DNA from 2 places in the Bacillus haynesii genome. Region 2 is predicted to be linked to the other one. Evidence: predicted binding sites of a transcription regulator. Region 2 holds the regulator's gene; the other holds the start of a gene.

What was found. The regulator Rex, encoded in region 2, represses fermentation and respiration genes when NADH is low (regulators of the CRP and FNR family bind a similar motif). The targets are predictions, from matches to a motif close to TTGTGAAATATTTCACAA.
Region 1: the regulator Rex is predicted to act here: its motif matches at 3,900-3,917, upstream of pflB (formate C-acetyltransferase).

What each region holds. Positions count from the first base shown of each region.
Region 1 is NZ_CP059494.1:1,005,902-1,011,338, reverse strand. Features, by position in the region: gene H2R00_RS04910 (DHH family phosphoesterase) at 1-598, opposite strand, end outside; gene pflA (pyruvate formate-lyase-activating protein) at 754-1,512, opposite strand; gene pflB (formate C-acetyltransferase) at 1,574-3,799, opposite strand; gene H2R00_RS04895 (glycosyltransferase family 4 protein) at 4,077-5,437, opposite strand, start outside.
Region 2 is NZ_CP059494.1:2,408,599-2,414,035, forward strand. Features, by position in the region: gene groES (co-chaperone GroES) at 1-214, opposite strand, end outside; gene H2R00_RS11905 (CPBP family intramembrane glutamic endopeptidase) at 440-1,174, shown strand; gene H2R00_RS11910 (YdiK family protein) at 1,174-1,365, shown strand; gene tatC (twin-arginine translocase subunit TatC) at 1,411-2,187, opposite strand; gene H2R00_RS11920 (twin-arginine translocase TatA/TatE family subunit) at 2,194-2,367, opposite strand; gene H2R00_RS11925 (redox-sensing transcriptional repressor Rex) at 2,406-3,053, opposite strand; gene moaC (cyclic pyranopterin monophosphate synthase MoaC) at 3,057-3,563, opposite strand; gene H2R00_RS11935 (ABC-F family ATP-binding cassette domain-containing protein) at 3,710-5,437, shown strand, end outside.

The DNA.
Region 1 (5,437 bases), 1.4 Mb from region 2:
CCATATCCAAGATTTTTTCTTCGAATTCGTCAAATGAAAACGCGTCGCTTTCTTTAAGGCGCCGGACCATTTTTTCCTCAAATTCGTCGATTGATACCATAAAAAACAGGTCATTCAGGCGTTTCGCTTCGAGCGCGCCCGTCTGTTCCCATTCCCATGTATCATAGAGGCGTATGAGTTCGACGAACTGATCCATCGCGTTTGTCTCTCGAATGTGGCCGTTGTCTATTAAGTATTCATAAAAAAGAGAAGTCGCTGAAGCGAGCCTGCCGTCCTCATATTGAACTTTTACCATGCCCCAAGGGCGTTCATTCAAATGAAGCGCAGTTTTATGGTGGTCGATGAGTTTGACCTTTCCGCCCGCTTCCGCATATTGGTTCAGCCTTTCTTCATTTTCTTGATGAACAGACAAGTCTGTGATAAACAGGCCTTCATGCTGTTTTTCTTTGCCTTTTGTCCGCTCCAAAAAACGTCCGACTTGCATGTCAAGTCCGGTGACCGAATTGTAGCGGACCTCGACCCGTTCGCCAAAAGCCACCTTTGCGAGGATTCCGCAGCCGACTCCGTCCAAGTCGTTGTGAGAATACAAATGATACATGCTTCCCGCCCACCTTGCTGTTTTATTGTCCGCCTGCCGCAGCAGGCGCATCTTTCTCATTTTACTATTGTAAAAAAGCGGATTTTTTATACAGTTGTGCGGTAAGACAAAAAGGACAGCTTCTTGTTAGAAAAAGTCTGTCCGGTTAAAAGCGGTTATGTCTCTTGCAGCAAGGCTCCGCATTGCAAGTGTGCGGTGAGCAGTCTGTATGCATTTTCGACCCTGTCGGCACTTGGCGGTTCAACCCCATTTAACGGATAATCCAGGCCGAGCGCTTCCCATTTGTAGACGCCGAGCTTGTGATAAGGAAGAACCTCCACCTTCTGAACGTTTGCCAGCGTGCCGATAAACGTGCCGAGGGCTGTTAAATCGTCATCGATATCGGAGATACCCGGAACCAGTACGTGACGGATCCAGACGGGAACTTGATGATCAGCGAGAAACCGGGCAAAATCCAATATGTGGTCATTCGGCATTCCTGTCAGGTTGATATGTTTTTTTCTGTTGATATGCTTGAGATCAAGCAAAACAAGGTCTGTATACTGGATCAGCTCTTTGATCTGCTCTTGAAATGCCGGCGCAGCCGAATAGCAACCGCCGGACGAATCGAGTGCCGTGTGAATGCCTAGGCTTTTGCATGCTTTGAACAGCTCGATTAAAAATGGCAGTTGTAAAAGCGGCTCCCCTCCGCTCACGGTAATGCCTCCGCCTGATGATTGAATAAACGGGAGATAGTGCTGAACATCCTGAACGATTTCGGAAACCGTCATTTGTTTTCCGGTTCCGATTTCCCAAGTATCAGCGTTATGGCAAAATTGACAGCGCATCAGGCAGCCTTGTGTGAAGACGACATATCTGATGCCTGGGCCGTCGACAGTACCGAATGTTTCGATCGAATGAATATTTCCATCCATGATGAAGATCACCTCTTTTTATGGAGGCGGAGCGCCTCGGTCGCGCTCCGCTTTTTACTCGTTACATCGATTCATGGAAGGTTCGGCTGATGACGTCTAACTGCTGTTCTTTCGTCAGCTTAATAAAGTTGACCGCATAGCCTGAGACGCGAATCGTTAACTGCGGATATTCCTCTGGATGTTCCATGGCGTCGAGCAATGTCTCCCTGTTAAATACGTTAACATTTAAGTGATGCCCTGTTTTTGCGGCATATCCGTCAAGGATGCTTGATAAATTGGCGGCGCGGCTCTCTTCATCTTTGCCAAGCGCTTTCGGGACGATGGAAAAGGTGTTGGATATGCCGTCGAGCGCATAGCTGTAAGGCAGCTTTGCCACTGAAGACAGCGATGCAAGCGTCCCTTTAGTATCGCGGCCGTGCATCGGATTCGCGCCTGGAGCAAACGGTTCTCCCGCGCGGCGTCCATCCGGCGTATTTCCGGTTTTCTTGCCGTAAACGACGTTTGACGTGATCGTTAAAATTGACATTGTATGAACGGACTGACGATATGTCTGGTGCTTGCGCAGTTTTTTCATAAAGCGCTTGACAATGTCAACGGCGATCGCGTCGACGCGGTCATCATTATTTCCGTACTTAGGAAAATCGCCTTCTGTTTCAAAATCGACCGCAATGCCGTTTTCATCGCGGATCACGTTGACTTTGGCATATTTGACAGCGCTTAACGAATCGGCCACAACGCTCAAGCCGGCGATCCCGGTGGCCATCGTCCGCAAAATTTCCGTGTCGTGCAGAGCCATTTCAATTCTTTCATAGCAATATTTATCATGCATGTAGTGAATGACATTGAGCGTATTGATGTACAAGCCTGCGAGCCATTCCATCGTCTGATCGAATTTATGCATGACCTCGTCATAGTCCAGTACTTCGGAAGCCACCGGCGGCGTTTCCGGACCGACTTGAATTTTATGCTTTTCGTCTTTTCCGCCGTTAATCGCATAAAGAAGCGCTTTCGCCAAGTTGGCGCGTGCTCCGAAGAACTGCATTTGTTTGCCGATTGTCATTGCTGATACACAGCAGGCGATTCCGTAGTCATCTCCGTATTCAGGACGCATGATATCGTCATTTTCGTACTGGATCGAGCTTGTTTTAATCGACATTTTGGCACAGTAGTTTTTAAACTTTTGCGGCAGTCTGACAGACCAAAGAACGGTTAAATTCGGTTCAGGCGCCGGACCTAAATTGTCAAGCGTATGCAGGAAGCGGAACGAATTTTTCGTGACTAGGGCGCGTCCGTCGTGCGCCATTCCGCCGATTGATTCTGTCACCCATGTCGGATCGCCGCTGAACAGTTCATTGTAGTCAGGTGTGCGCGCAAATTTGACCAAGCGCAGCTTCATAACGAAATGGTCGACAAGCTCTTGGGCTTCCCGTTCTGTTAATACGCCCGTTTTTAAATCTCTTTCGATGTAAATATCAAGGAACGTGGATACGCGGCCAAGGCTCATTGCTGCTCCGTTTTGCTCTTTAATGGCAGCCAAATAGGCGAAATACAGCCATTGAAATGCTTCTCTTGCATTTGCCGCAGGCTCGGAAATGTCAAATCCATAGCTTGCTGCAAGCGCTTTAAGTTCGTCCAATGCTCGGATTTGTTCTGACAGTTCTTCACGAAGGCGGATGTTTTCTTCAGACATCACCCGAGAGGCGCCGGCCGCATCTTTTTTCTTTTCATCGATCAAAAAATCCACGCCGTAAAGTGCCACTCTCCGGTAATCACCGATGATGCGTCCGCGCCCGTAAGCATCAGGCAGTCCGGTAATGATTCCGACTTTTCGGGCGAGCTTCATTTCGTCCGTATACGCGTCAAACACGCCTTGATTATGGGTTTTGCGGTAATCGGTAAAGATCCTTTCCACTTCGTCATTCAGTTCAAAACCATAGGATTCACATGCCTGTTTTGCCATGCGAATGCCGCCGAAAGGCTGAAGCGACCGTTTAAACGGCTCATCGGTTTGAACGCCGACGACTTTTTCCAAGCCTTTATCCAAATATCCGGGACCGTGCGAGGTGATCGTTGAGACGATCTCTGTATCCATATCAAGGACGCCTCCGTTTTCACGCTCTTTTTTTGTCAAATCCATTACATGATCCCATAATGCCGATGTAGCTTCCGTCGGAGGTTCGAGAAACGATTCGTCACCTTGATATGGCTCAAAGTTCGAGAGAATAAAATCGCGGACATTGACTTCTTTTTGCCAAACGTTTGTGGTGAAACCTTTCCATTGTTCCATTTAAATCCCCCTCTTTTTCAAGTTGAAATGATATAACAGTTGTTGCATTTATATCTTATGTTGAATATAACAGGTTTGAATGTGATAAATATCACATATTTTGTGAAATAGTTAACAAATTTGAGGAAGTTCTTTGAACATTGCGTTTTTCCTAATATAGGATGTTGTTTGAAGCAATTTTTCTTATTTAAATCTGTATTATAATAAAATCAAATAAAATGAAAACTGTTATATAAAAAAGCCGGCAAAATAGCCGGCTTTCACAAAGTATTTATCATCAGCCGATGGATACGGTCTGATTGCCGAATGCATCGATGGTGCTTTTCAAGACGTAGCGGCCTCGGGGGAGCTTGTGAAATTCATAGCACCCTTTCGAATCGACCGCTTTTGTCTGCAGCAAAACGCCTGACATATCATAAACATGAATGTAATGTTCCTCTTTTTCAAGTTGGCTTTTGAGGTGTTCAGGGATTTCCCCGGCTATCGTGTACTCCGCTTCTGACGTTTTCCTTTCACCGATTTGATCGAGGATTTCCAGGTCCAGTCCCTGTTCTTTTCGATGATTTTTGCGGGTTCGCTCTCCGCGTTTTTGTGTTTCAAATGTTTGATACAGGTTTTCGATCGACCTCATGTGAACGCTGATATCCCAAAGTTTCATAGCTTTTTGAAACGCTTGGCGGCCCAATTTTTGCCGGGTTCTGTCATCGTCGAGCAGCAGGCTCAGCTTTTCAGCAAGCACTTCGCTGTCTGCCGGAGGAACAAGCAATCCGTCCGCACCGTCGTCAATGATTTCTTTTATCCCGCCTACGCTTGCCGCCAGAACAGGTTTTGCGGAGAACTGCCCTTCCAGGATGACGAGCGGAAATGTATCGTGAAGCGACGGCAAAACAATGACATCACTAATTTTCATTAAGCGGGGCATATCTTTTCGCTTTCCGAGAAAAGAGACCGCCGACGCGATACCAAGCTTTTCGGACAGGCTTTGCAAAGTTTCGAGCTCCGGACCCTCGCCTGCGAGAAGGCAGTGAAAATCATCCCTTTCGAACCGCAGTTTATAAAGCGCTTCGATCAAGTAGCGGTGTCCTTTCACCGGCACGAGCCGCGCCGGACAGAGAATGATCTTTTTTCCTTGATGCCGACGGCTTTTTGGGAGATGACTTTTCTTTTCGATAAAGGGTGCTTTTACAATTCCATACGGGATGACTCGGATGTTCGAAGGCGTCACACCAATTTGAGTCAGCTCGTGTTTCAGCCATTCGCACGGAACGGCCACAACGTTTCCAGACATTGCGCCCAAACATTCTTCGATTTTCATATATTGTTGTTCCTGGCCGCTTTTCTCGCCATATTCCCCGGTAATCTTTGCTTCGTGATATTTAAAGTTATGGAGGGAAACGATTAAAGGCGTGTGCTGAGGTTTGGAACGGGCCAGTGCTCTTGCCGTCATAAAATCGTGGCAGTGGATCAAGTCATACTTTTCTAGATCAAACTGTTTAACAGCTTGTTCCAAACTGTAGCGCTCTATTTCACGCCAATATATCCACAGGGGATATTTTGCGGTGTAAGCCGTTTGAAGACGGTATATCAGCTCATTTTTTAACCGGTGTTTATCGGCTGGCTGCTGATCAGCGACCTGAA
Region 2 (5,437 bases):
TACCTGCATATTTTGAGAAGATGATGCGGTCGCCTGTTTTAACTTCTAATGCAACGCGCTCTCCGCTCTCTAACACACGGCCTGAACCGGCTGCAACCACTTTACCCTCTTGTGGTTTTTCTTTTGCGGAGTCAGGAAGTACGATTCCGCTAGCAGTTTTTTCTTCAGACTCAACGAGCTCAATGACAACGCGATCACCTAATGGCTTTAACAATGAAACAACCTCCTCAATATTTTCATATGTAATTTTAGCACTCGCACTCGGTGAGTGCTAACACAATTCTTATAATAAAGAATCTCCCAGGCAATTTCAAGTGAAAAGGTCAAATTTTTTTGCGCTTACATTTCTCCGCATATCCTTATCATCCTATAATTTAAAAAGAGTGTGTTACAATAAACATAGTCTGATTTAGATTTTTAGAAAAGGAGTACATAAAGCTTGAGAAAACAATACTGGTTTATTATATTGGCATACGTTCTCATGCAATTGTCGGCCTATGTCGGCTTGCCTCTTCTCTACTTTTTGGGTGTGGGCAGAGGACAGCCCAAAGCTGAAGCCCAGCTTACATTGGCGGGCGTCTGGTCTGTCATCGCGTTTACTCTCTGTCTCGTCATCGTGCTGCTGATTTTGCGGACGGTCCCGAAGACGACGCTTCGCAACCGTCCAAAAGCATCGGTTGGCGCGTCAATCGGATGGGCGGTAGCCGGCGTTTTTCTCGCTTTGTTTTCGCAGTCAATTGCCGCTTCGATCGAAATGTACTTGTTCGGGGTCAACCCGGAATCCGAAAATACGCAGCGAATCATGGAAATCATCACCGCATTGCCGCTGATGGTGTTTGTCTCTTCTGTATTCGGTCCGATTCTTGAAGAAATCATTTTCAGAAAGATCATTTTCGGTGCAATCTATGAGAAAACGAATTTTTTCATTGCCGCTTTGTTCAGTTCGGTTCTCTTCTCGGTCGTCCATTTGGATTTCAGCCATTTGCTCATTTATACAGCAATGGGATTCACATTCGCTTTTTTATATGTCAGAACCAACCGGATTATCGTGCCCATTTTCGCCCATGTCGCCATGAATACTTTCGTCGTCTTGCTGCAGACATTCCGGGAGCCTATTGAAAAATATTTGGAACACGTCGAGAAAATGCAAATGATTATTGGAGGATTTCTATGATGAGAAGCCCTAAATTCTGGGGAGTGATTTATTTTTTAACGGGTGTGCTGTTTACGTATCTGGCGGCAACCTCGCCCGGAAACATGTGGTCTTTTTATACGATCCTGCTGATGCTTTTCGCAGCCTATAATATCAGCATTTCCTTTAAAATGTTCGCCATGGCCGGCAGGATGAAGCGAAAAGATCAATAGCCTTTTATGTGAAGGAAAAGAGCCATTCTGAAAAAAGAATGGCTCTTATTTTGTATGGTCGTTCAAAAACGCTTGATTTTCCTCTTGAATCATTGTTTTTTGCGCTTGCCTGTAGGATATTCTTGAAATCACGATACTGATTTCATAAAGAATGAGCAATGGCACTGAGACCATTAAATGCGACAAAAGCTCAGGCGGTGTAATGAGCGCCGCGATGACGAACAACACAAAATATGCGTATTTTCTGATTTTCGCCAAAAACATCGGCGTCACGAGCCCGAGCCTTGTAATAAACATGATGACCACAGGCATCTGAAACAATAAGCCAAAAGGAAGCGTCAACTGAAGCAGAAACTGAAAATATTCGTGAATTCCGATGACCTGGTTAACATTCAGATCATCTGAGACTCTCGTCATAAAGTCCACGACAAACGGAAATAAAATAAAGTAAGAAAAGGCAATGCCGCCTAAAAAAAGAATGATCGATACCGGAATATAGCTAAGCGTCACTTTTCGTTCTTTTTCATACAGCCCCGGGCTAATGAAAGCCCACAGCTGGTATAAAACAAGCGGCGAAGTCAAGACGGCACCGATGATGAACGCAAACTGCACGTACACAAATAAAGGATCGGTCAGCTTAAACGCGTTAAGCGTCAGCAGCTTCGCTTCATCCGTCTGCTGCAGATAGATAATCAGCGGCTTTGCCAAAAAAAAGCCTGCCGCAACAAATAAAACAAAAAAGAAAAAAGTGATCACAAGCCGTCTGCGTAGTTCTGTGATATGTTCTATCAGCGACATTTCTTTTCCCTTCATAAATGTCATCCTATCCTACTGATCTTCTTTCTTTTTATCGGAATCGTCGTCAGCCAAACCTTTTGTCGCATTTTTAAACTCCCGCAGCGTGTTTCCAGCCGCTCTTCCCAGCTCGGGAAGTTTCTTCGGGCCGAATATCAATAGCGCCACCACGACGATTAAAATAAAGCTTCCAGGACCGATTGGCATAAAGCCTGCCCCCTTTCCTTTATTTTTCGTTTTCCGTTTTACTTTTCCTGCATTGAATAATGTTTCAGAAAATACACCAGCGACTGAAGTTCAACCGCCAAATCTATATGATGAATGCGAATGTGTTCCGGCACATTCAAGCGGGCCGGCGTAAAATTAAGAATGCCTTTAATGCCAAGCGCCACCAGCCTGTCTGTAATCGACTGTGCAGCTTGAGCTGGAACCGTCAAAATGGCGACCGGGATATCATCATCCGTCATATGCTCTTCAAGCTTATTCAGATCATAGACGGGAACGCCGCCGACCTCGGTTCCGATTTTTTCTTCATTGATGTCAAACGCCATGGCGATCTTTGTATTATTGTTTTTGATAAAATTGTAATGGAGAAAGGCTGTCCCCAAATTCCCCACGCCAATGAGCGTTACGTTCGTCGTTTCATCCTGATCAAGCGTCTTTCTGAAAAAGGACAGCAAATAATTGACATTGTAGCCGTATCCTTTTTTTCCGAGCGCGCCGAAGTACGAGAAATCCCTGCGGATGGTCGCGGAATCGACTTTGACGGCATCGCTCAACTCAGCGGAAGATACACGCTGTTTTCCGGATGCATGAAGGTTTTTTAAAAAACGATAGTATAATGGCAGCCGTTTCGCTGTCGCTTGCGGAATTTTTGAATGATCCATGTTCATAAACTAATCCTCCATGTCTACATCAGCTTTTTCCCTTTTATAGTCACCGTTTTTCCCGCCTGTCTTTTCGAGAAGAAAGGTCGGTCCTATCACCATTCCCTTATCCGCCGCTTTGCACATGTCATATACGGTCAGCGCACATACGGAGGCGGAAGTTAACGCTTCCATTTCCACACCTGTGCTCCCTTTGGTCTTGACTTTAGATTGAATATGCAGGATGCTCTTCTGTTCTTTCTCCTCCCAACGAAAGGTGATGTCGACTCCTTTCAGAGCGATTGGGTGGCACATCGGGATGATGGCGGATGTCTGTTTTGCGGCCATGATTCCGGCCACTTGCGCCACCGCCAATACATCGCCTTTTCCGATTTCCCGGTTTTTGATTTTTTCATGTACTTTTCGATTCATTGACACGCTTGAAACAGCCGCAGCTGTGCGCACTGAAGCTTCCTTTTCGCTTATATCAACCATCTTGGCTCTGCCTTGTTCATTAAAATGTGTAAACTCATTCATGTTCTTAACTCTCCTTATAACGATCATACACTATTTTTTTCGTTCTGTCTTTTTCTTCGGCTAAAATCTTCCAGACTTCACTTAATTGTTTGCTGACTGCGCGGTGATAAGCTACACTTAAAATAGCAGACAAGAGGTGAAAGATCATGATGATTTTACAAGTGAACCAGCTTTCAAAATCGTTTGGAGCCGATACGATTTTAACGAATATAAAACTCGAAGTCAGATCTCGGGACCGGATTGCGATCGTCGGACGCAACGGCGCCGGAAAATCGACTCTCCTAAAGATTATCGCAGGAAAGCTTTCATATGAAAAGGGGGACATTATCAAACCGAAGGATTTGACGATGGGCTACCTTGACCAGCATTCCGGCCTCGATTCCAAGCTGACGCTTAAAGAGGAATTGCTGTCGGTATTTGATTTTCTAAAAAAAATGGAAAAAGAAATGCGCGCGATCGAGGAAAAGATGGCGCAAGCCGGACCGGACAAGCTTGAATCATTGATGAAGACGTATGACAGGCTTCAGCAGGAGTTCAAGGACAAAGGCGGCTACCAATATGAAGCAGAAGTCAGATCCGTTATGCACGGGCTCGGCTTTGCGGGATTTGATGACTCCGTCCGCGTTCAGGACTTAAGCGGAGGTCAAAAAACAAGGCTTGCCCTCGGAAAAATGCTTTTGACAAAACCGGACCTCCTCATCTTGGACGAACCGACAAACCACTTGGATATCGATACCCTGACATGGCTTGAACAATATTTACAAAACTACAGCGGAGCGATTTTAATCGTTTCCCATGACAGGTACTTTCTTGACAAAGTGGTTACCCAAGTTTACGAGATTACCCGGGCACAAAGCAAAAAATATATCGGGAACTACAGCTCTTATCTCCAATTAAAAGCCGAGCAGCTGGAAAGGGAAACAAAGCTTTACGAAAAGCAGCAGGACGAAATCGCCAAACTGCAGGAGTTCGTCGACCGGAACCTGGCAAGAGCTTCGACGACGAAACGGGCGCAGAGCAGACGAAAGCAGCTTGAACGGATGGAGATCATGGACAAACCGCTTGGAGATGAAAAATCGGCGTCATTCCGCTTTGAAATTACTAGGCAAAGCGGAAACGATGTACTGCGAGTGGAAGACCTGACGGTAAGCTATCAGGAGCAGCCCCCGCTTCTCCGTTCATTGGATTTTCGCATTACCCGCGGGGAAAGCGTTGCGCTAGTCGGGCCGAACGGAATCGGCAAGTCAACCCTTTTGAAAGCATTGATTCAAAAGCTAAAGCCGGTGTCGGGAACAATCGCGACGGGCTCCCATGTCTCAATCGGATACTATGATCAGGAGCAGGCTGAATTGACGTCGTCAAAACGCGTGCTTGACGAGCTTTGGGACGAATATCCGGAGATGAATGAAAAGGATATCCGGACCTGCCTCGGCAACTTCTTGTTCTCGGGAGAAGATGTATTAAAACCTGTACACGCGTTAAGCGGAGGCGAAAAAGCCAGGCTTGCCCTCGCAAAGCTGATGCTGCAAAAAGCGAACTTCCTTATCCTTGATGAGCCGACAAACCATCTCGACCTGGACAGTAAGGAAGTCTTGGAGAACGCTTTAATCGATTACCCGGGAACGATATTATTTGTGTCCCATGACCGCTATTTTATCAACCGGATCGCGACAAAAGTACTGGAGCTTTCCCGCGATAAAGCAGAAGAATATTTAGGCGACTACGATTATTACACAGAAAAAAAAGCGGAGCAGCTTGAACTGAAAGAACTAGAAAAACAGACGGAAGAGCGCCAGAAAAACGCTTCCGAAAAACCGGGCACAAAAAAGAGCTATGAAGAAGAAAAAGAGCTGAAAAGAAAAGAACGCCAGCGA